Sulfuricurvum kujiense DSM 16994: one gene and its partner. Each later gene encodes a partner of the first gene's protein in a complex. Links are inferred from orthologs where the notes say so. Each region holds a gene or a part of one and is shown in the gene's direction. Other genes may lie near its edges.

Region 1 (11,221 bases):
GTTGAGACACTTTTAGGCTATATCGGACGCCCTTTTGTCCAAGGTTTTGAGGCAATAGAGCGTTTTGGCCTGTTTATTTTATTTCAATTACAGCTTTTTAAACTCTATCCGCTGACATTTAAACGGTATAAAATCGTTTTGACTCAAATCGAAGTCATAGGATTGGGATGTATGGGTGTTATTACCCTTACGGCACTCTTTACAGGAATGGTAGAAGCGATTCAGCTCTATAATGGATTTCATCAGTTCGGTGCCGAAAATTTTACGGGATATACGATTTTTTATTCGATCAGCAGAGAACTCGGTCCCGTATTCGCTTCTTTGATGCTGATTTCCCGCTCCATCAGTGCTATGGCGGCGGAGCTTGGGACCATGCGTGTTTCAGAACAGATCGATGCTATCGATATTTTGGGGGTCAATTCCAAAGAATATCTTATCACTCCCCGTATCATCGCAACGGTTATCTCGCTGCCGCTGTTGGTCATATGGTTTGATTTTATTGCTGTCGGTTCGGCCTATTTTATTTCAATCGGGGTGTTGGGGATCAATCCGGTCGCCTATCAAGACACATTAATGCGGCTGGGCGAGTTTGAAGATATTATGACGGGTGTGATAAAAGCGGCAGTTTTCGGGTTCATCGTCAGTTCAATCGGAAGCTATATCGGTTATCATACAAGCGGCGGAGCACGGGGGGTAGGGCAGTCGACGATCTATGCCGTTGTCTATTCGGCGGTAGCGATTTTTGTCACCAATTATTTCTTGTCCGCTTTATTTTTGTATTTGGACTGGTAGGAGAGCGACTTACTCTCCTACTTCGCTGAGGGGGCGGAACTGATAGCTGTCGGGATCGTAATAGTCGATGGCTCCCGTCTCGATATCGTAGTACCATCCGTGGATAAAGAGTTTTTCTTCCTGTACCATTTTTTTGACATAAGGGTAGGTCAAAAGATTTTCGATCTGGGTCACGATGGAAAGCCGTTCGGTGGCACGCAGGAGCTCCTCTTGTGTAGCATTTTCACCCAATGCAAGCATCGCCATCGATTTGGCTTTTTCACCCAATGTAAGCCATTTTGCGGTATGGATCATAGAGGTGTTGCACGATGATTTATAGAGCGATTCGATCGCACCGCAGTGGGAGTGGCCGCAGATAATGATTTCGGAGACGCCCAAAACCAAAACGGCATATTCGATCCCTGCAGCGGTGGAGTGAAAGTCTTCATCCGGTTTATACGGGGCGACAAAGTTACCGACGTTGCGGACGACGAAAAGATCACCCGGGTTCGATTGAATGATAAGGTCGGGAATAACGCGTGAATCTGAACAGCCGATAAAAAGGGCTCGGGGATTTTGGCCCTCTTTAACCAGAGTAAGGAGCTGCGCTTCATTTTTTTTGAAGTAGGTTTGTTGGAACGTTTCGTTACCGTCCGCAAACTCTTTGAGACGCTGAATACTCAAATCAGCGGCATTTTTGCTTAACGGCACTCTTCAATCCCCAAATATTTAATAATGGCATCGTACACTTTTCCCCCTTCGCGGTCACAATCGTCATGGTATTCGATCGTAATCATTCGTTTACCTTCGGTGACGGCTCCACCGTAGATATTGGGTTTTAATGAACACAGCTGAGTACATTCGGAAATCGCTTTTTCTATGAGCTGATGTTCTTCTTCGGTGCTGTAAGCAAGAGAAAGCTTTGTGTATCGCTCTTCGGATTTATGATCGGCAACAATAGAACATACTGGCATAAAAGATCCTTCGTTTTGATTTCGTTATTATACGAAATTTAGGTTAAAACCACTCTAATAACTTGTTTACTTCGTCAATTTCGTAACATTTGACGGCAGTTTTTTCCAACGGTTTTTTAGGAACCAGCGCTTTGGTGATCTGTTGGGATGCCGCCTCTTTGAGCCGCTGATCGAGTTGATACACCTCACGGATATCTCCGACGAGGGAGACTTCGCCGATGAATACCGTCTCTTTGGAGATGGCGCGGTTGCGAAAACTGCTGATGATGGCGGCGAGGATCGCTAAATCGGCGGAAGTTTCGGTGATTTTGATCCCTCCCGTGATATTGATGAAGACATCGTAGCTGTTGAGAGGTATTTCGAGTTTACGCTCCAGCAATGCCAGAAGCATATTTAGTCGGTTGTTCTCAAACCCGGTCGCCTGGCGTTTCGGATTGGGAGCATGGGTATCGCTCACCAGAGCCTGTACTTCGAGAACTATCGGGCGGGTCCCCTCCATGATAACGGTGAGTGCGGAACCGCTTTGGGATTTGGTGCGGTTGAAAAAGCGCGATGAGAGGTCTTTTGCCGATACGAGCCCGTCATGACGCATCTCAAATACCCCGATTTCGCTGGTAGGGCCGAAACGGTTTTTAAATCCGCGCAAGATTCGTAGTTCATGGCCGCTGTCCCCTTCGAAATACAAGACGACATCGACCATGTGCTCCAACACGCGAGGTCCTGCGATGGAGCCTTCTTTGGTGATATGTCCGATGATGAAGATGGCGATGCGGCGCTCTTTGGCGATTCGCATCAGATCAAAGGTGATCTGGCGCACCTGCGTTACCGAACCGGGTGCGGAGGCGATGGTTTCGGAATAGAGGGTTTGGATCGAGTCGATGATGATACACTCATACGCTCTCTCATGCAGCTCTGCAAGTACCTGTTCGAGCCGTATCTCGGCGAGGAGGTAGAGATTATCGACATTCGCTCCCAGACGGTTTGCCCGCAGTTTGATCTGTCCTTCGCTCTCTTCGCCGCTGACGTAGAGGACGTTACGGCGCTGTTTCGCGAGGTTGGAGCCGATTTTAAGAAGCAGGGTCGATTTTCCGACTCCGGGACTTCCGCCTATGAGGACGAGTGAACCCGGTACGACGCCTCCGCCGAGCACCATGTCGAGTTCGGCGTCGTCACTGCTGAAGCGTTCGGTATGCTCTTCGACGATTTGGGTGATCTCTTTGGCTTTTACTCCCCCCGATGGCGAAGAGGTAGAGGTGAGTTTGATCACCTCCTGCTGCGCTTCGCTGAGCTCTACAAAACTGTCCCATCCGCCGCAGTTGGTACATTTCCCCATCCATTTCGGGGTGGTAAATCCGCAGTGCTGGCATTCGAAGAGGACGTTTTTTTTCTTTGCCATTATTTTGCCGTTTCTTCCCCGAATATCGCATCCAAAATGCCGTCCACAAATTCGTATTTGTCAAATGGTATCAGATGCTCCGGCTGTTCTCCGACACCGATGTAGAGGATCGGAAGGGATAGGGCATAGGCAATAGAGAATACCGATCCCCCTTTGGCGGTTCCGTCGAGTTTGGTAATGATGATGCCGTCCACCCCGATCATTTCGTTGAACGCTTTGGCCTGAGCGATGGCGGAGCTCCCCTGTGTACCGTCGAGGATAAGAATTTTTCGGTGAGGGGCTCCCGTGTGGGCCTTGTCACAGATACGGACGATTTTTTTGAGCTCATTTCCCAAATTGGTCTGGGTATGAAGCCGTCCCGCCGTGTCAATAATGACCTGCTCGAATCCCCGTGCTTTGGCCGATTCGATCGTATCGTACGCAACGGCGCTCGGATCATGCCCCTGACGGGAGGATACGATAGGGACGTCCAGTTTGTCCGCCCAGCGGGTGAGCTGCTCGATAGCGGCGGCACGGAACGTATCTCCCGCTCCGAGGATTACCCGCTCCCCTTTGTTCAGATGGTGTTGCGCCAGTTTAGCGATAGTCGTCGTTTTTCCCGCACCGTTAACGCCGATGATGAGGGTTACGGTCGGTTTGTTCGGATTGTCCGGCAATGAATTTTGAGCATAGGCTAGCGTTGCGAGGAGTTTGGATCGCAGTTGATCGCGGGTAATATCGTTTTGATAGAGCTCTCGAAGAATAATTTCGACCAGATCGTACTCGACGTCGGCTTCGAGAAGGATATTCTCGAGCTCATCTTTAGATATTTTTGCTTTTTTTTCCGGTGCGATCGCGGCAATGGCTTCGATCGTCTTTTGCAGCCCTTTTTTGATAAAACTGAACATAGTTATTTCCCTAATGCCGCGGCGATATCGTGATCAATAATCTCTTCCTGGGTCGCTCCGGCGTAATGGGTGACGTATTCGCCGTTATGATAGAGAACCATCAACGGAATCGGGAACTGCTGTCCTACGCCGATAGTGGATGCGATGGCTCGGGCGAGATTCTGATTGTCGGCCTTGTTGCTGATCAGGTATTGTCCCCCTTTGTATTTTTCACGAAAGGCTTCAAGTTCCGCATTGCTTTTGTCCTCTTCGATGGTGATACCCATAATGATAAGATCGTCACCGTATTTTTTCTGCAAATTGCCCAAATGCATTACTTCGGCTTGGCACGGAGGGCACCAAGTCGCGAAAATATCGAAAAGCACTACTTTGTCTTCACCCGCATCAAGCGTGAAATTGGTACCTCTTTTTTCAACGTTGTAGCTTTTTCCTTGGGTATCCATCAGGGTGAATTGGGCGGTTGAGACCATTGCTTCGTCCGCAGATTCTTTTTTATTACATCCTTGAAACGCCAAAGCTAAAACAAACAGCGAGATTAAAAAATGAGATATTCGCATACAAAACCTTTTTTAGAGTAAAATAATGAAGATTATAACGAAGCAAAGGTAAAAAGTGTCCAAAAGCGATTTTAGAAATGACTGCCTTAAGCGGTTAAAGGCTCTTAGCCCGTATACTAAAAAATATCGTGACGCTAAAATACGATCGTTACTCGAAGATGTCCTTAACGGTCTACGGATACAGCGCATCCTGTTTTATTGGCCGATGGGATTTGAAGCGGATCTTCGAAAAACAGTTTATTCTCTTCGCCCTAAAAAAGATGTATATCTGCCGTTTATGGATGGCGTCAGTTTCAAAATGGTACCATTTAGATACCCGTTGGAACATAAGGCTTTTGGGATTTATGAGCCTCGGGATTCGTATAGAAAATATAATTTAATAGATGTAGCAATTGTCCCTGTAGTAGGGGTAGACGGGTCACTGCGCCGAATAGGTTTCGGTAAAGGGATGTATGATCGATTTTTTCCGACCCTGAAAACGAAACCGTTTACAATATTTATTCAGTCTTGCGCGTGTCGAACGATGCAAAATGTATGTGATGATTATGATGTGCAAGGAGACCTGCTCATTACCCCTCATGGGGTACAAAGCATGAGGAAAACCAATGTTAAACGAACTACTCGTAGGGGGCGGAGTCGCCCTCACCAGCGGGTTGGTCGGATTTTTAATTTCAAAAAAGATTACCGCAACACAATTTGATCTTTATCTGGAACAGGCGAAAGCCAAAGCCAAAGCAATTGAAAATGAAGCACAGATGATTTTAGAGCGTGCTTCACTGCGTTCCCGAGAGATTGAAAAAGAGGCGCAAAAACAATACGATGAAACGTATGAAAAAGTTAAAAAAGATCTCTCTTCGCGTGAAGATAAAATAGCACATACAGAGCGCGAGTTTGAGATTCTTCGACAAAGCGAAGAGGAAAGAATTGCTCAGGAACGATCGCATATTGAAAATAAACGGCTCAATTTAGAACGTAATGAGCGTACTTTAGAGAAATTAAAAGAAGACTACCGCCAAAAAAGTGAACAGTTAAGGGGAATTGTCGAGCAGCGCGCCGGACTATCGGTGAACGAAGCGAAAACAATTTTGTTAGATCAGGTGCGTGAAAGTGCACGTTTGGAGTTAGCACGCGAAGCACGTCTTTTGGAAGAACAGACCAAAGAGCAGCTGAAGCGCAAAGCCAATTATATTTTAGCGCAGGCAACGTCCCGCTTTGCGGGTGAATATGCGGCTGAACGGCTGATCAGTGTGATCCATCTCGATGATGACGAGCTAAAAGGGCGAATCATCGGCAAAGAGGGACGCAATATCAAGACCCTTGAAATGGTCAGCGGAGTCGACATCATCATCGATGAGACCCCGAATGCCATTATTGTGAGTTCATTCAACCTGTATCGGCGGGCAATCGCGGTGAAGACCATTGAATTGCTGATACAAGACGGACGTATCCAGCCCGCGCGCATCGAAGAGGTGTACCAAAAAGTATGCGATGAATTCGAAGATGCGATGCAGCGCGAAGGGGAAGATATTATCTCCGAACTGGGGATTCAAGGGGTCCATCCTGAGCTTACAAAGCTTATCGGACGGCTCAGATTCCGATCCAGCTACGGTCAAAATGCCCTGGCCCACACTCTCGAAGTTGCCCATTTGGCGGGTATTATGGCTGCTGAAATGGGAGGCGATATCAAACTTGCCCGCCGTGCGGGATTACTGCACGATATCGGAAAAGCCCTGACCCAAGAAAGCGGCGGGAACCATGTCGATATCGGGGTTGAATTGTGCCGACGCTACAATGAAGACCCTGTCGTTATCAACGCTATTTATGCCCATCACGGGTATGAAGAGATCAAAAGTATCGAGTGCGCGGCGGTATGTACCGCCGATACCCTCTCTGCCGCCCGCCCGGGGGCACGCCGAGAAGTGCTGGAAAGTTTCTTGAGACGTGTCAGCGAGATCGAAGAGATCGCGACCCAAAAAGCGGGGGTCAAGCAGGCGTATGCGATTAATGCGGGGCGTGAAGTGCGCGTTATCGTCAGTGCGCAAAGTGTCAACGATGATGAGACGGCGTTGATCGCCCGTGAGATTGCTGATGAGATTTCTCAAAAAGTGCAGTTTCCGGGTGAAATCAAAGTGAGTGTCATCCGAGAAAGTAGAGTCGTCGAATACGCCCGTTAGCGGGCCATTTCGACGGCAATCATCCCTCTCAAATCTCCCATTTTATATCCCGTTGCTTTATCGTCAGGGTAAGCGGCGCGAATCGCTTTGGCGAGTTCACCCTCCACATTTCCGTGACATTTCAGACACGCTTCATTATTGATCAGTATCGGTTTGTAATAGACCGCTGCAGTGTCGGACACGTTTACCAGTTCATGCGGCGGGAGCGGCTCGCCGTTTTTTGCCAATGTTTCCCATCGGTTGAGAAGGGCGGCTTCTTGTGGAGTCGGTGCATTGAGCGGATTGCGGTTTTTAAGGCTGAGGCGCTTCATGGATGTTTTGGTCTCTTTGGCGACTTGCTCCGTCAGGGTGAGGGCGTTTTGGGAGCAAAAATTGAGCGCTCCGAGTGCACTGTTGCTTTGCATCTGAATTTTTAGTTCGCCGCCGAGCTTTTGAACCAGTAGGGCAGAGGCCTGATTTCCTTTTGCGATGGCCTGCTCGTCAGCCGAAGAGGAAGCGAGCAGCAACGATGATGCGAGGGTGAGGGGAATAACGATAAAACGTTTCATAAACTATCCTTTTTATAATCAATCGGATAATTCTAACGAATATATGTTAAGGGAGTTTCACCCGCTCAATTTAACTGGTTATCTTCAGAATCATCATACGGATCGAGATGGATGAGAGAGTGGACGGTATCGTCGGGAAAAAGATTTTTAAATGCCAACTCTATCCGGTCTCCTACCATGTGGGCATCATAGAGGGATGTGCTGATACTGAAAACAATGTGGACGCTCAGATAGATATCGCTTCCGGAGCGGCGTGTCCGCAAATCGTGATGGGAACTGATTTCGATTTGGGAGTTTAACAGAGAGTTGATTTTAGCGACACTCTCGGCATCGAGCGCCGCATCGAGGAGCATCAAAATCCCCTCTTTGATCAAAGGAAATGCCGAATAGAGCATATAAGCACTGATCCCGATCCCCAAAAGCGGATCGATCAGCGGGATATCGGTCAGGGCGATCAGTCCGAGTGCAGCCAAGACGGCACCGTTGCTGAGCAAATCGGTTTGGTAATGAAGCGCGTCGGCACGGATGACCATATTTCCGGTTTTGTTGGCGACATGTCGGAGAAACAGCACCAAAGCGGCGGTAATGACGATAGAAGCAATCATAACGATGATGGACGATTCCAAATGCTCGATACTGCTTCCCTGCACGATCTTTGAGATCGATTCGTACAGGATAAAGAGTGCGGAGAGGCTGATAATCGTCCCCTCGATGACGGCGGCTAAGGGCTCGAGTTTGCGACGTCCGTAGTTAAAATGTTCATCCGGCTCTTTGTCGGAGTGGTGGAGGGCAAAATAGTTGAATGCCGAGACGACGAGGTCGAGCAGCGAGTCGATTGCAGAGGCCAAAACGGCGACGGAGCCGCTGATAATTCCGAACGTGAGTTTCAACGCTACCAATACGAAGGCAACGGAACTGGAGATGAGGGTGGCTTTTTGTTCTATACGCATGGCGCCATTTTAGCCTATTATGGATAAAATTATACGACCAAATCGAAGGAAAAACTATGGATCTTACTGCGGTACGCCAAGAACGCTCAAAATGGATGACATGGAAAAATATCGCTCCGTTACGTGAAGCGTTGAATACACTTCCGCAGGTTGAGACAAAGGTTGAGTTAGGCAATACCGTTGCAGTATCAAGCGAAGAAGCGGTTGATAGCGCAGAACTCGAACGTATTGCACGCCTTATGATGCCGTGGCGAAAGGGGCCGTTTGATCTGTTCGGCCTTTTTATCGATACCGAATGGCGTAGTGATCTTAAATACAATTTTCTCCGTCCCCATTTCAATCTCAGCGGCAAAAAAGTGGCCGATATCGGGTGTAACAACGGCTATTATATGTTCCGTTTTCTCGAAGACGCTCCGGCAAAAGTGGTCGGATTTGACCCATCGGCTCTTTTTAAATGCCAGTTCGATTTGATCAACCATTTCGTCAAGAGCGACATTGTCTATGAGCTTTTGGGGGTGGAACACCTGCCGTTTTACGAAGAGAAATTTGACGTTATTTTTTGTCTGGGGGTACTTTACCACCGCAGCGACCCCGTCGCGATGCTCAAATCTCTCGCTCAGGGGTTAGCCGAGGGGGGCGAGATTTATCTCGATACCTTTATCATTGACGGGGACGAGCCTGTCGCCCTGTGCCCGAGCGGAAGCTATTCGAAAATAACCAACGTTTATTTCGTTCCGACACTTAAAGCGCTGGAAAACTGGTGCATCCGTGCCGGATTTACGTCGTTTGAAGTGTTGGGAACCGTGGTGACAACATCGGACGAACAGCGCAAAACCGATTGGATCGAATCGCAAAGCCTTGAAGATTTTCTCGATCCTGCCGATAGTACCAAAACAGTAGAGGGATACCCTGCACCGAAGCGGGGATATGTACGGATTAAAAAGGGATAATTTTGGCAAAAGAGCACTCTGATAATATCGATGAACTGATTCAAGTCGCAATAACACCGCAGACGGCGTTAAATACCCATGAGAGAATCAATACGGTTTACAGCGGCGAAATCGTTAAGATGGAAGCCGGATACGCAAAAGTGATGTTGGAAACGATAGAAGGTATGCGTGCCGATGATTTGGGGCTGGTTCACGGCGGATTTATTTTTAGTGCAGCCGATTTTGCCGCAATGGCGGCGGTTAATGAACCTAATGTCGTGTTGGCGTCATGCAACTGCCTCTTTTTGGCGCCGGTGAGAGTAGGGGATACGGTTACGTTTGAAGCGACTGAACACCAAAAAGAGGGGCGAAAGCGTAACGTAACGGTTCGCGGCTTCGTCCACGAGATCAAAGTGTTCGAAGGGGAGTTTAAAACCGTCGTTACCGAACGTCACGTTCTTCGCTTAGATCTGATGAAAAATATCGATGCTTAAATAGCGCGAAGCCAATAGTCGACGTTGCGCTGTTCCGCAGCGACGGAGGTCGGATTTCCGTGACCCGGGTAGAGCGGTTTATCGATCGTCCATGTGGCAAATCGTTTCAAGCTTTGTCGCATTGCCTCACCGTCGGAATAGGGGAAATCCCACCGTCCGATAGAACCTTCAAACAAAAAATCTCCGCTAAAAATTGCATCGCCGATTTCGATCATGGAACACCCAGGGCAGTGTCCCGGAAAATGGTGAAATTTCACTTCGATCCCGCCGATATCAAATGCTTGATCACCCTCTACGGCGACATCGGGAGTCGACGGCGGCAATCCCGGCATCCAGGTGCTGTTTTGGAGCAGCATCATGTCCCCTTTGGGAGTATAGAGGGGAATGTTTAACTTTTCTTGCAACTCGCTGTTGCTCCAGACATGGTCGAAATGGCCGTGGGTATTTAAAATGGCGACGGGATTTTTGACGTTTGCTATCACCCATTCACTCGCCCCCATCCCCGGATCGATGATAATCTCTTTGCCGTCGATTCTGACAATATAGCAGTTGGTTTGATAGTCGCCCATCGGGCGTTTTAAGATTTCCATAATAGCTCTTTTTTTAGTCGGATTGTAGCATAAATTAAAAAGCAGATTTGTTCAGCTTATCCGATTGAAAACTTGACGTTGGAGAGTTCTTCGGGACGATTTCTGTTCATATCGTATATCCCCTCGAAACTGTAGGGAAACTGCCCGTTGAACTCCCCGATCCTCGCTCCGCTCGCCGTCGTCTCGGCGTAATAGAAATCCTTGCCGTCCATCGTGAGTTTCGCATTTAAAAACGGCACATTGCGGGTGTCGCTCAGATGTACGGCGACGAAAACATGGTGGGGGACATAGATGAAACGGTAATCGATCCCCCGCTCATTCAGCAATGAGGCAAAGAGGTTTGATTTATCATCGCAGTCTCCCCAGTTGCTTTTGACGACGGTGAGGGCATTTCGGCTCGTATAATCGGTGCGGTAGGGGATGGCGGTGACGTAGTCGAAGAGTTTTTGGGCTTCGCACCCGTCGTCACCGTTGCACCCCTGTGTAAGCCTCTCAGCGAGAGGGGCGAGTTCCCCCTCACGTGCCAGATTGGTTTTGATCACCATACCGTTTAGCTCGATGACTCCCCGATCATAGAGGCTTACAAATTGTGAAGAGTTCTTAGGATGATAGGCTCGCAGGTCGCGCGTCTCGACCCATGTCATCGACATCCCCGCATAGGTGAACATTCCGACGACGCTCCCTATGCCGATAAAAGTGATAAACCCGGCTTTTGAGGTTTGTACCGAGCGTGTGGAGGCGATTTTAGCCGATTTTAGAATTTCGCGGTACACCGTAAACGCGATAAGAGCGATTATCGCGATTTTTAGCCACAGATCCATAATGCCTCTTTTGCACTTCGTTTCATACGTTTGACGGCACGCTCGCGCTTGAGCGCCGTGCTTTTGTCATGGCAGCTCTCCTGATACATCAGGGTAACGGGGCGGCGATAGCGGGTGTATTTTGCCCCTT
Region 2 (11,247 bases), 290 kb from region 1 along the record:
AAAAGCTAAATATCTATAAAATTTTTTTGGACGGTTATCTAGCTGTTTAGCACTTGCTCGAAGATATTTTTAGCCGTCTTCCAGCGATCCCCTTTGGCATTCATCATCACGATAACGCAATCTTTGCCATCTTTTTTCGCACGGGCGATCAGACACGGCCCCGCTTTGGCGGTGTATCCCGTTTTTACCCCGACCGCATACTGATAACGGTTGAGAAGACGGTTATGGGTGTAGGCGTAAAACTTCCGATGTTTATTAAGCGAGTAATAGGTATGTTCGTTCAATCGGCTGATATCGTTGAATTTTTTGTTCTTAATCGCGTATTCCGTCATTTTAAGAAGATCTTGCGGAGTCGAATAATGTTTTTTGTCATCGTATCCGCACGGATTCATAAAATGGGTGTGGTTCATCCCGATCTTTTTCGCTTTGGCGTTCATCATCTCGACAAAATGCTCTTCACTCCCTCCGATACTGATTGCAATCGCTTTTGCCGCATCGTTGTCCGATTTGATCATCGCCGCTTTGATCAAATCCTCCAGAATAATGACATCTCCCCGTCTATATCCCGCGATCGTCGGCTCGACTTTGGTCATCTCCCGCGTGATCGTTACCGGCTGATTCAACTTGCCGTGTTCAATAGCAAGCAGCGCGGTCATCACTTTTGTCAAACTCGCAGGATGAAGCTCTTTAAACGGCTCTTTGGAATAGAGCATTTGCTTGGACGTCATATCTTTGACAAGAAGCGCTTCGACTTTAAATTTATTCAATTCCGCTTTATCAATCTGTGCCGAAAGGCTAACCGAAAGTCCTAATAAAAGTGCGCTAAATCGTTTTATCATATGTATACCCTTAAAATATGTTTGTAATAATAGTATTCTGAAGCAAAGAGTATGCCACCTATGATAAAATTCGGTTAAAAAAGGGGGATAGGTGCGACAATTCAGACGTTTTTTTACCGCCTTATTTGTCGTAGCAACTTTGATCGGTGCCCTTCATGAAATCATCCACGATCATCATCATGAGATAGGAAACGATGTCGAAGAGTCGTGTCCTATCTACCTTCTCACACATACGTCTGTCGTATTGGTAGACAATATTGGGTTGCAAAGCATTTCAGTATCCTATGAACCTATTATCCTTCCTCTCAGCGTAGAAATTGCTTCTTCAATAATACATACTAAAAGCCGCTCCCCTCCACACGCCTAATCGCAATCACAAACCATACAACTATTTTATTTACCGATTAGGATATCTCTATGCAAAAATTATTATTATCAACAATAACTGCCGCATCTCTTTTAGGAAACGATGCTGAACTTCAGAACTTGAAAACTCAAATGGAACAAATGACGCTAATGATGAAAGCAATGCAGGAAAAAATCAATATTCTTGAGAATGCAAAGCCATCAACGGTTACTACTTCAACGGAATCCAGCACTTCGGCCTCTTTAGCAAAAAGCGCTCAAAAAGCTGCTTCCAATCTTGATCTCTCACTAATCCTTGATGCCTCTTTTGTAAGCCGATCAAAAAAAGATGAAGTTACACAGCATTTTGAACTCCCCAGCGTTGCCCACGGCATTATCGGTTCCCACTCCCATGACGGACATGAGCATGCTACCTACAACGCAGCCAACGGATTTAATCTCAACTATGCCGAAATGGCAATCCATAGCACTGTTGATCCCTACCTCGATGCCGACGCTGTGTTTCACTTCTCTGAAAATAACGTAGAAATTGAAGAGGCTTACTTCACCAGCCGTAATCTACCCTACAACATACGTGCACGCGGCGGTAAGTTTTTGAGCGAATTCGGTCGTCTAAACAACCAGCATCACCATACATGGAGCTTTTCGGATATGCCCCTCGTGTATGAAGCGTTTTTAGGAAATCACGGTATCAACGAAATCGGTGCACAGCTGCAATGGGTTGCGCCGACAAGCAACTATCTAATGTTCGGAATCGAAGCACTGCAAGGGAAAAATGAGGGGATGTTCGGACAAACCGCAATTACTAATCCTTATGATGCTGAAGAACTCCTAAGCGGTTCGACCCATCAGCCCTCTCTTCTCGTCGCCTATGTCAAAACTTCTGCCGATATCGGCGATACTACCATTCTTGCAGGTGCGAGCATTGCCGATGGAAAAAGCCGAATCAATCATTTCAGCGATGAAGAACCTCACGCCTTTGCGGGAGATAGCACCCTTTATGGAATCGATCTGACTCTCAAACACTATTTTGACAGCTATAGTTCACTCACTTGGCAAAGCGAATGGCTGTATCGTGATATGGAAGGGACACAGTTTTCCGACCCTGACGGTGATTTAACTACCGATGATATGCTAACTCCGCGTATGCATAAAAAACAAGCAGGATACTATACTCAGTTCGTTTATGCCCCCGATCAAAACTGGAAAGTGGGGACGCGCTATGACTCTATATACCAAAACGATGTGATCAAAAACGGTATTAACCAAAAGCAACCGGAAAATATGGATCAGTATTCGGCTATGATCGAATACAGTACCAGCGAATTTGCCCGCTACCGTCTTCAGTATACCCATTCAAATGCCCTATTCAATGAAGATGGCTTACGTCAAAACCTCGACTCGCTGATTTTCTCAGTCAATATCGCCCTCGGTACCCACGCAGCCCATGCGTTCTAAGGAAATACAATGCGTATAATCTTTCTATTTTTGGCACTCTTAGTGAATGTCAACGCCAAACTTACCGTTGCGGTAAGTTACCCCTATATCGCCTCCTTAACCCAGAGTATCGGAGGGGATAATGTTCGGGTGGAGACACTTGCGCAGGGAAACTGGGATCCCCACTTTGTCATCCCGAGACCCTCTTTGATTACAAAAGTACGCGATGCCGATCTACTCATTACCAACGGCGCCGATTTGGAAATCGGGTGGCTCCCTCCGCTCCTGAATCGCGCGGCAAATGAACGGCTGAACCAAAAATCAAACCTCCTTGAACTCTCAAAAAAAGTGACCCTCATTGACGTTCCTTCCGATATCAGCCGTGCCGGAGGAGATGTCCATAGTGAGGGGAACCCACATTTTCATCTCGATCCGCGCAATATTCCCCTCCTTGCCGATGCGGTTACCATTTTTTTAAGCCAAAAAGATCCATCTCATGCAACTCAATATCGCCAAAATCTGACTCTTTTTAAACAACAATGGAGCATCCATCTCAAACGCTGGGAGAACCAAATGGCAGCACTTCGCGGAGAGGAGATCATACAATACCATCCTGTATTCAATTATTTTCTCCGTACCTACGGTCTGAAAACCATCGGAACTATCGAACCGCTCGCAGGTATCCCCCCATCATCGGCACATACGATGAAACTTATCACATTAATGAAAGAGAAAAAACCGTATATGATTATGCACGATGTATATCATCCGACCAAAACCGGAGAGTTTATCGCCGATAAAAGCGGAGTAAAACTCGTTCTCCTTCCCCACGATGTAGGGGCAACTTCACGTGCCGATAATCTGGTGAGTTTGTTTGACACCTTGATACAGGCTATGAGATGATTGATCTCTTTTGGATACCGATAACACTCATTATCGCCCTTGTGGCAATTCATGCATGGTTTGGAAAAGGGATTTTAGAGAGGGGGATTATCTTTACTGATCTCTCTATCGCCCAAATGGCGGCACTGGGATCAGCGGTGAGTTTGGGATACGCTCATGGAGAGTACCAAACACTCCTCACTTTGTCGTTTGCACTGGGAACAGGGCTTCTTATCGCGTGGGCAACAACACGGCGTCTGCAGTTGGAAGCATTTATCGGACTTATCTATGTACTGGGCGCCAGCGGGATATTAATGGTTCTCTCCCACAGTGCCGAAGGGATGGAGCATTTCAAATCGCTCCTAGCCAACGATATTCTTTTTACTACCGAAACACAGCTTTACCAATCGCTGCTGCTGTATGGAGCTATTGCTTTGGTGATCCGATTTCTCTACCCGTATACCGACGGATTCGCCCGTGAGGTTCTTTTCTTTACTTTTCTCGCCCTCACGGTCACCTCATCGGTTCAGCTTGCAGGAGTATTGGTCGTTTTTGTCCTCCTCATTGCTCCGGTTCTTGCCGCTTCAATACAGCAGCGATTCGATTCTTATCCGTTTGCTTTATTTTTCGGATGGAGCTTTTCGATTTTTTCCCTTTTTTTAGCTTTTTACACCGACCTCCCCACGGGATATACGATTGTCTTTACAGGTGCTCTTGCTACTCTTGTTGCAATAATCACATTGTCGCCTAAAAAAGATCTGAATTTGTTATAATAAATGATGCAAAGTATAACACCCGCATCTCTTACCGTTACCCAAAAAGATGCACATATGCAAATACTGTGCAGCGGTTCATGGACGATTGAACATCTCTCCGATGCGGCTCGTGAGCTTGAAGCCCTTATTCCCCTCTCTCTTGTCACATGGGATATGAGCGGGATCACCGAAATCGATTCTTCCGGTATAGCACTATGGCAGCTTACTAACCGAACTTTTGAAGAGCGGGGGCATACGTGCGAGACCGTCAATGAGAGAGAAGATCTTTCCCGTCTTTTTCGCCTCCTTTATTCCAAACCTTTTCGTGATGTTCCCATCCCAGCCGTCCCTTCAAGCCTCTACCGATTGGGAAAAGAGACGTATGAAATATTTCGGGGCATCGGTACCTTCTTAGCCTTTTTAGGAGAGGCGTTTATTTTGTTTTTTTATACGCTGCGCCATCCCCGTCTTATCCGGTACCGCTCCATCGGCGTTCACATTTTGGAGACCGGGGCACGCGCTCTGCCTATTATCGCCCTAAGCGCGTTTTTGATCGGGGTCGTTGTAGCCTATCAAAGCGTCGTTCAGCTTCAAAAATTCGGAGCCGATATCTTTATCGTCGATATGATCGGTATCTCGCTTACCCGTGAGCTTGCCCCCCTCATTACCGCTATCGTCGTCGCCGGACGGAGCGGCTCGGCATTCACCGCCCAAATCGGAACAATGAAGATGACCCAAGAGATCGATGCGATGAGAACCATGGGATTTGATCCGTTTACGTTTCTAGTGTGGCCGAGGGTCATCGCGCTGATGATCATTATGCCGTTGCTGATTTTCTTCGCCGATATGGTAGGGATTTTCGGGGGGATGGTGATTGCGCAGGTCCACTCCCATCTAAGTTTCTCCGAGTTTATTCACCGGCTTCAGGGGGCGCTTGCACTCAAACACTACCTTATCGGACTGATCAAGGGACCGTTTTTTGCATTTTTGATCGCTTTTGTGAGTACCTATCGCGGATTTCAGGTATCCATGAATACCGAAAGTATCGGTCAGTACACCACCAAAAGTGTCGTCAATGCCATCTTTCTCGTTATTGCCTGCGATGCGATCTTTTCGGTTTTGCTGACGGAGCTTAGACTATGAACACTCCGATAATAGAAGTCCGTGATGTCGTCACCGTACTGGGCGGGAACCTGATCCATGACCATGTCAGCTGTATCGTACGTCAGAATGAAATTTACGCCCTTTTGGGGGGAAGCGGCTCGGGAAAATCGACGCTGATGAGGGAAATGATTCTGCTGGAACATCCGAAAAGCGGTACCATACGCCTCCTGGGACATGACCTCTCAACCCTATCACCGCTTGAAGCGATGCAGCTGCGCCGCTCATGGGGAGTGCTGTTCCAATCGGGTGCGTTGTATTCTTCGCTCACCGTAGGGGAAAATATTGCCCTGCTCTATAATGAATATACCGATCTCACCCCGAAGCTGATAGAGGAGCTGATTCATTTAAAAATCAATCTCGTCGGTCTCCCTCCCCATGCAAAACACCTTTACCCCTCACAGCTCAGCGGCGGTATGGTTAAACGCGCGGCCCTTGCCCGAGCGGTTGCCCTTGATCCGAAACTCCTCTTTTTGGATGAACCGACATCGGGTCTCGATCCGCTCAGTTCACGCCAATTTGATGAGCTCATTTTACAATTGCGGGAACTTTTAGGGCTTACCATCGTCATGGTAACCCATGATTTGGATACAATTCATCATATTGTGGATCGTTTCACGTTACTGGGTGACAAAAAAGCGATTGCGGAGGGGAGTCTCGAAGAGGTTCTTGCCGTTGATCATCCGATTGTCGATTATTTTTTTCAAAAGGGTCAGCATGGAATCGCGCGTTAATTACACCGCCATCGGCGTCTTTGTCATCCTCTTTACCGTAGCGGTGGTCGCTTTTGGTTTTTGGCTGGGCAAATACAGCCAAGACGAGCGCCTATACCGCCGCTATAAAGTCTATATGACCGAATCGGTCTCGGGGCTTTCCCCGGAAGCGGCTGTCAAATTTCAAGGGGTCGATGTCGGTAAAGTCGAATCAATTCAAATCAATCCCCATAACAGCGAAGAGGTCGAATTAACCCTGAAAATCAAAAAAGAGACTCCGATAAAAACCGATTCGAATGCCATGCTCAAATTTTACGGCATCACAGGGTTGGCATTTATCGAAATTGCCGGCGGTTCGCGACACGCTCCCCTCCTTTCCGACGGGAAAGATACCGTCCTCACCATACCTTCCAGCCCCTCTTTAATCACACGTCTGGATGAATCTCTTAGCAACGTTGCTGCCAAACTCTCCCTTACCCTCGATCGTGCCAATAAAATTTTCAGCGATAAAAATATTGATAATGTCGCCCAATCATTGGAAAATTTACGCTCTTTAACCGCTCAGATCGACGGCTATCAAATTCAAATCAAGTCCCTGCTGGCACAAAGTATCGCTCTAGAGCACAATGCATCCAAATCCTTTGTCGCTATGGGTGAAGCAGCCGGAAGCGTCAAAACCGCTTCGGGCAACTTCAATACCCTGATCCAGACCAAAATGGCGAGTACCCTGGAGTCGCTTGATGCAACCTCTAAAGAGAGTCATAAACTGATCCAAAAACTCGAAGCCTCCCTCGATCACGGTGACTACGATATGCGCGCCATTGCCGCTCCCGCAAGCGGCGAACTCACTACCCTTTTGGAACAGACCCGTACGCTCAGCAATGAGATGGAGACGACTCTGCGCTCTTTGCGTGAAAACCCCTCTGATTTGTTGTTTAAAAAATCCACCCCTAAACCGGGCCCGGGAGAATAACTATGCGCCGATACCCTCTCTATTTCTTTTTTATCTTTATTCTGTTCGGATGTTCGGCTTCGACACCGACAATCAATGAATACACCCTCTTCTCTTCCCAAATCAGCCAACCCAAAAGTCCCCCCATCTCCTCCAAAACCCTCTCCGTCACTTTAAGTAAATCGATCGGATCACTTTTGGGCAAAAATATTATCTACCTCTATGAAAACGGCCAAACCGGCCCTTATTTATACAGCCGCTGGAGTGACACCCCCGCCGCATTGATACAACGCTCACTCCTCGCATCCCTCAATGAAAAAGCTCTATTCGCTTCGCTTTCATCCGCGACTTCCCTGGCACAGACCGATTGGATGCTGGAATCGAATTTGGATGCTTTTTATCATCGATTTTATGACGATAAAAGCGAAGGGTACATCGACATCACCTATCGGCTCGTCGATACCCGTACCAAGCAGCTGCTGGCATCCAAACGTTTTACTGTCTTCTCGCCCGCTGCGAGCATGGATGCAAAAGGGGGCGTAGAAGCACTGAAAATTGCGACCGGGGAGCTTAACCGCCAATGCATCGATTGGCTAACCAAACTTTTAAAGGAGAAAAAATGAATCAAAAAATAGCTATTCTCTGCTCCGGCGGAGATGTTTCGGGGATGAATCCCGCATTGAAACGTTTTGTCGAATACGCCTATGCCCGTAATCTCCAACCCTATTTTGTCCGAAACGGCTACGAGGGGCTTATCGACAATCATATTGTCCCCGCAGACTATCATGATGTCGCCGGAATCATTACCCGAGGAGGGACTAAGATCGGTTCGGCCCGCTCATTACGGTTTAAAGAGGCTTCCTATCGTGCGGTTGCCGCAGAAAATCTCAGGTCTCACGGCATTGACAGACTGATCGTACTAGGAGGAGACGGGAGCTTTCGCGGAATGGAACGCTTCTATCACGAGACCGGGATAGCATTTTGCGGAATTCCCTCAACCATTGACAATGATATCAACGGTACCGATTATTGTCTGGGGGTCGATACGGCGTTGGGAGTCATCAAAGATGCGATTGACCAGATCCGTGACACCGCATCCTCGTTTCACCGGGCATTCGTCATCGAGACGATGGGGCGCGACTGCGGCTATCTTACTTTGATTTCCGCCATTACTTCAGGAGCGGAGCTATGTCTGATCCCCGAACTTCCGGTCGATATCGATGACTTCAAAGGGTGTTTTCAATCCCAGATCGCCAAAGGACGCGACTATTTCATTGCTGTCGTATCCGAAGCGCTTGATAGCAAAAAAGTGGCGGAGTGGTTCGAAAAAGAGTTGGGATTTGAATCGCGTGTTTCGGTACTGGGACATATTCAGCGCGGCGGAAACCCGAGCGTATATGACCGGCTAATGGCCTTTAAATTCGTTACCTACGCGATCGATGCACTATTGGAAGGGAAAAACCATTCCATTATCTGCTACAACAAAAGCCATTTCAATTTTAAAACAATTGACGAAGTCGCATTGCACCCTTACCGCCTAGATGAAGAACTCCTTAATCTGGCACGCGAACAATTTCTTCCAACGCGCTGTCAAATGTAGGGTAGCGAAACGCAAACCCTGCATCTTGCAAAACCCGCGGATAAACTTCTTTGGAATCCAGCATAACACTGGAACCCTCTCCGAATACGAGTTTCACTACCCACTCGGGGAGATCAAAAAACGTAGGTCGATGCAAAATCTGCCCCATAGTTTTGGTCTGTGCCATATTGCTGATCGGTTCGGGCGAAGTAAAGTTGACGCCCCCCTTTATCTCTTTATGATCAATTAAAAATGCCGCCGCACGTATCAAATCGTCCAAATGGATCCACGAGATCATCTGAAATCCGTCTCCCATTTTCCCACCGAGTCCGATCTTGAAAGGGGTAAGCATTTTCGCCATCGCACCGCCTCTCCTGCCGTAAACGACGCCGAAACGCATTGCACAGACACGGGTAACATCCGATTGAGCCTTAAATGCGGCATATTCCCAATCCTGTGCCAATGAGGCTAAAAAATCATCTCCGAAATGGGAAGAAAATTCATCATGTTGATGGTAAGAATCATAAATTCCGACGGCAGAAGCATTTAAAAGAGTATGGGGAGGAGACTCGCACAAAGAGAGGGCTTCGACCAAAGTTTCCGTCGTCTCTAACCGGCTGTTGCGTAAAATTTCTTTATAGCTTTTCGTCCACCGCCCCAAAATATTGGCTCCGGCCAAATTTATCAGGACATCCGAACCCTCCAGCTTTTTAGCGACTGTTTCAGCTGACATCCCGCTGCGTATACTCAGTGCGACAACCTCATCTCCCCTGCTTTCAAAGAAAACCTTCATTCCGCTTCCCACAAATCCGCTTACACCGCAAATTACTATCTTCATATGCTTCCTTTTCCTGCTTGTTCTATTGTAGCTTAAAGGGTGCATGGTATGATTAAAGATATAATTGAATTCACTCTTTAATCCAATTCTAATGGAGTCTCGGCCATGTTCTTCCATTTATTTGTCTATGTTCCCGTCCAAGACGCCGAAAAGCTCAAACAGGCCCTTTTTAATGCCGGAGCAGGAAAATACGAACATTACGATCAATGCTGCTGGGAAGTACGGGGAATCGGTCAATTTCGCCCTTTAACAGGTTCAAATCCCTTCATCGGAGCTCAAAATACGCTGGAAAAAGTGGAAGAGGTAAAAATTGAAATGATTTGTGAAGATGAACAGATCAAGGGTGTTTTAAAAGCGTTAAAAGAGAATCATCCGTATGAAGAACCGGCTTATGGAGTGATAGGAATTAAGACGTTGGAAGATTTTTAAAATTCCCCGAGAGGGGAATGTGGCATCAGCCGCAAGAAGGAACGTTTCCTGAGTCTGAACCGTACATGAACAAGAAATCGCGTAGATCTTGTGCTTGGTTTTTGAATGCTTCACCGTTGAAATATGCAGCAGATTTGTCTTTTGCATGAGCAGCTTTAATTTTTTCGCCACCGTTTGCGAATAGGTCATCCCACTCGTCTTGTGTATGCATTGCTGCACCTTTTGTACCGTTACCGTGACAATTTTTACAGGTTTTCAAATATACTTTTTGACCTTTTTTGTCATCAGCGGATACAGTTGTACTGATCATTCCTACAGCAACTACTGCCGCAAGAAAAAGTGATGTTGACTTTTTCATATATCATTCTCCTAGGAAATTATTGTTTATAAGACACCTTCACCGTTTTCAATAAAAAAATGAAGGTGTCTTGCTACATGAGTATGATATCGGATAAAGGATAAATAGAGGTTTAACAGAATCTGAATTTAATATTCTTTTGATTTATTTTATCAAAAATGTATCAAATTATCACATTGTTACTCGGCATCTACTTCCGGTTCAAATTCCTCTTTTCCTTGGCTTGCACGAACTTCTAAACGGATTTTATCCTGGCGGATTTTTCGGTATGCTTTGTATTGGGCCTTTTTCAACTCATCACCGCTCAATCCCACTTCTTCACCGATCTCTTCAGCAGAAAGCCCCCCCTCGTTCATCATCACCATACGAAACTCTTTCTTCGTTAGATGACGTTTCAGCGATGCATACAACGCCCGCTCATCATCTCCGATCTCTACGGCGCTGCATTCGTAGAGCCGTGCCAATACTTCTCGGATGGTTTTATTCGGGTTGTAGCGAAGCCATAAAGAATTTTCTAACATTAAAATACCTTTGTAATAATCTGTGTGAGGTCTTTCGTATCTACGATAATATTCGCCTCTTTTTTGAGAATCTCTTTGGCGCAAAAGGCGACTCGTGTTCCGGCGTGCGCAAACATGGAACGATCATTCGCCCCATCCCCAACGACCATCGTCTCTTCTTCGGAAATCCCGAAAAGTCCCTGCAAACGCTGCAGCATGTCCCCTTTGGAGAAATCGAACATCATGTCTCCGCCGACAAGGCCGGTCAGGTGTCCGTGTTTTTCATGCAAGACATTGGAAAAATCGGCATCGTATCCTAGGATATGTTTGGCATACGATGTAGCCGAACGGAATCCGCCGCTGAAACAAACGACCTTCATTCCCCGGCTTTTTAGATCGGCAATCGTTTCGACGGCTCCGGGCATATAGGGGAGATTA

What was found.
Region 2: rny (region 1) and SULKU_RS09435 share a complex: the UniProt entries of both Bacillus subtilis proteins name them as parts of the possible RNA degradosome complex. The link is inferred for Sulfuricurvum kujiense DSM 16994 from one-to-one orthologs.

Annotation. Positions count from the first base shown.
Region 1 is NC_014762.1:1,594,304-1,605,524, reverse strand. What follows is about bases 4,502-7,474. They hold rny (ribonuclease Y), read left to right. Parts: upstream 4,502-5,190; coding sequence 5,191-6,759; downstream 6,760-7,474. Other genes in these bases: SULKU_RS07995 (cation diffusion facilitator family transporter), read right to left, coding at 7,373-7,474; SULKU_RS08000 (Tll0287-like domain-containing protein), read right to left, coding at 6,756-7,307; SULKU_RS14770 (5-formyltetrahydrofolate cyclo-ligase), read left to right, coding at 4,641-5,285; SULKU_RS08010 (TlpA family protein disulfide reductase), read right to left, coding at 4,502-4,585. In the rest of the region: SULKU_RS08035 (MlaE family ABC transporter permease), read left to right, coding at 1-792; SULKU_RS08030 (carbonic anhydrase), read right to left, coding at 802-1,482; SULKU_RS08025 (hypothetical protein), read right to left, coding at 1,473-1,745; DNA repair protein RadA, read right to left, coding at 1,789-3,141; signal recognition particle-docking protein FtsY, read right to left, coding at 3,141-4,028; more of SULKU_RS08010, read right to left, coding at 4,031-4,501; more of SULKU_RS07995, read right to left, coding at 7,475-8,257; tRNA 5-methoxyuridine(34)/uridine 5-oxyacetic acid(34) synthase CmoB, read left to right, coding at 8,314-9,207; SULKU_RS07985 (hotdog domain-containing protein), read left to right, coding at 9,210-9,680; SULKU_RS07980 (MBL fold metallo-hydrolase), read right to left, coding at 9,677-10,270; SULKU_RS07975 (transglutaminase domain-containing protein), read right to left, coding at 10,327-11,091; SULKU_RS07970 (GIY-YIG nuclease family protein), read right to left, coding at 11,076-11,221. UniProt on the Bacillus subtilis protein: Endoribonuclease that initiates mRNA decay. Initiates the decay of all SAM-dependent riboswitches, such as yitJ riboswitch. Involved in processing of the gapA operon mRNA, it cleaves between cggR and gapA.
Region 2 is NC_014762.1:1,878,373-1,889,619, forward strand. Bases 6,716-9,714 are described here. They hold SULKU_RS09435 (6-phosphofructokinase), read left to right. Parts: upstream 6,716-7,724; coding sequence 7,725-8,705; downstream 8,706-9,714. Other genes in these bases: SULKU_RS09425 (MlaD family protein), read left to right, coding at 6,716-7,126; SULKU_RS09430 (ABC-type transport auxiliary lipoprotein family protein), read left to right, coding at 7,129-7,728; SULKU_RS09440 (TIGR01777 family oxidoreductase), read right to left, coding at 8,659-9,522; SULKU_RS09445 (YqfO family protein), read left to right, coding at 9,628-9,714. Outside these bases: SULKU_RS09385 (DNA-deoxyinosine glycosylase), read left to right, coding at 1-50; SULKU_RS09390 (D-alanyl-D-alanine carboxypeptidase family protein), read right to left, coding at 39-839; SULKU_RS09395 (hypothetical protein), read left to right, coding at 931-1,206; SULKU_RS09400 (hypothetical protein), read left to right, coding at 1,257-2,663; SULKU_RS09405 (metal ABC transporter substrate-binding protein), read left to right, coding at 2,673-3,545; SULKU_RS09410 (metal ABC transporter permease), read left to right, coding at 3,542-4,297; SULKU_RS09415 (ABC transporter permease), read left to right, coding at 4,301-5,422; SULKU_RS09420 (ABC transporter ATP-binding protein), read left to right, coding at 5,419-6,174; more of SULKU_RS09425, read left to right, coding at 6,158-6,715; more of SULKU_RS09445, read left to right, coding at 9,715-9,951; SULKU_RS09450 (c-type cytochrome), read right to left, coding at 9,977-10,309; SULKU_RS09455 (hypothetical protein), read right to left, coding at 10,489-10,830; phosphoserine phosphatase SerB, read right to left, coding at 10,830-11,247. UniProt on the Bacillus subtilis protein: Catalyzes the phosphorylation of D-fructose 6-phosphate to fructose 1,6-bisphosphate by ATP, the first committing step of glycolysis.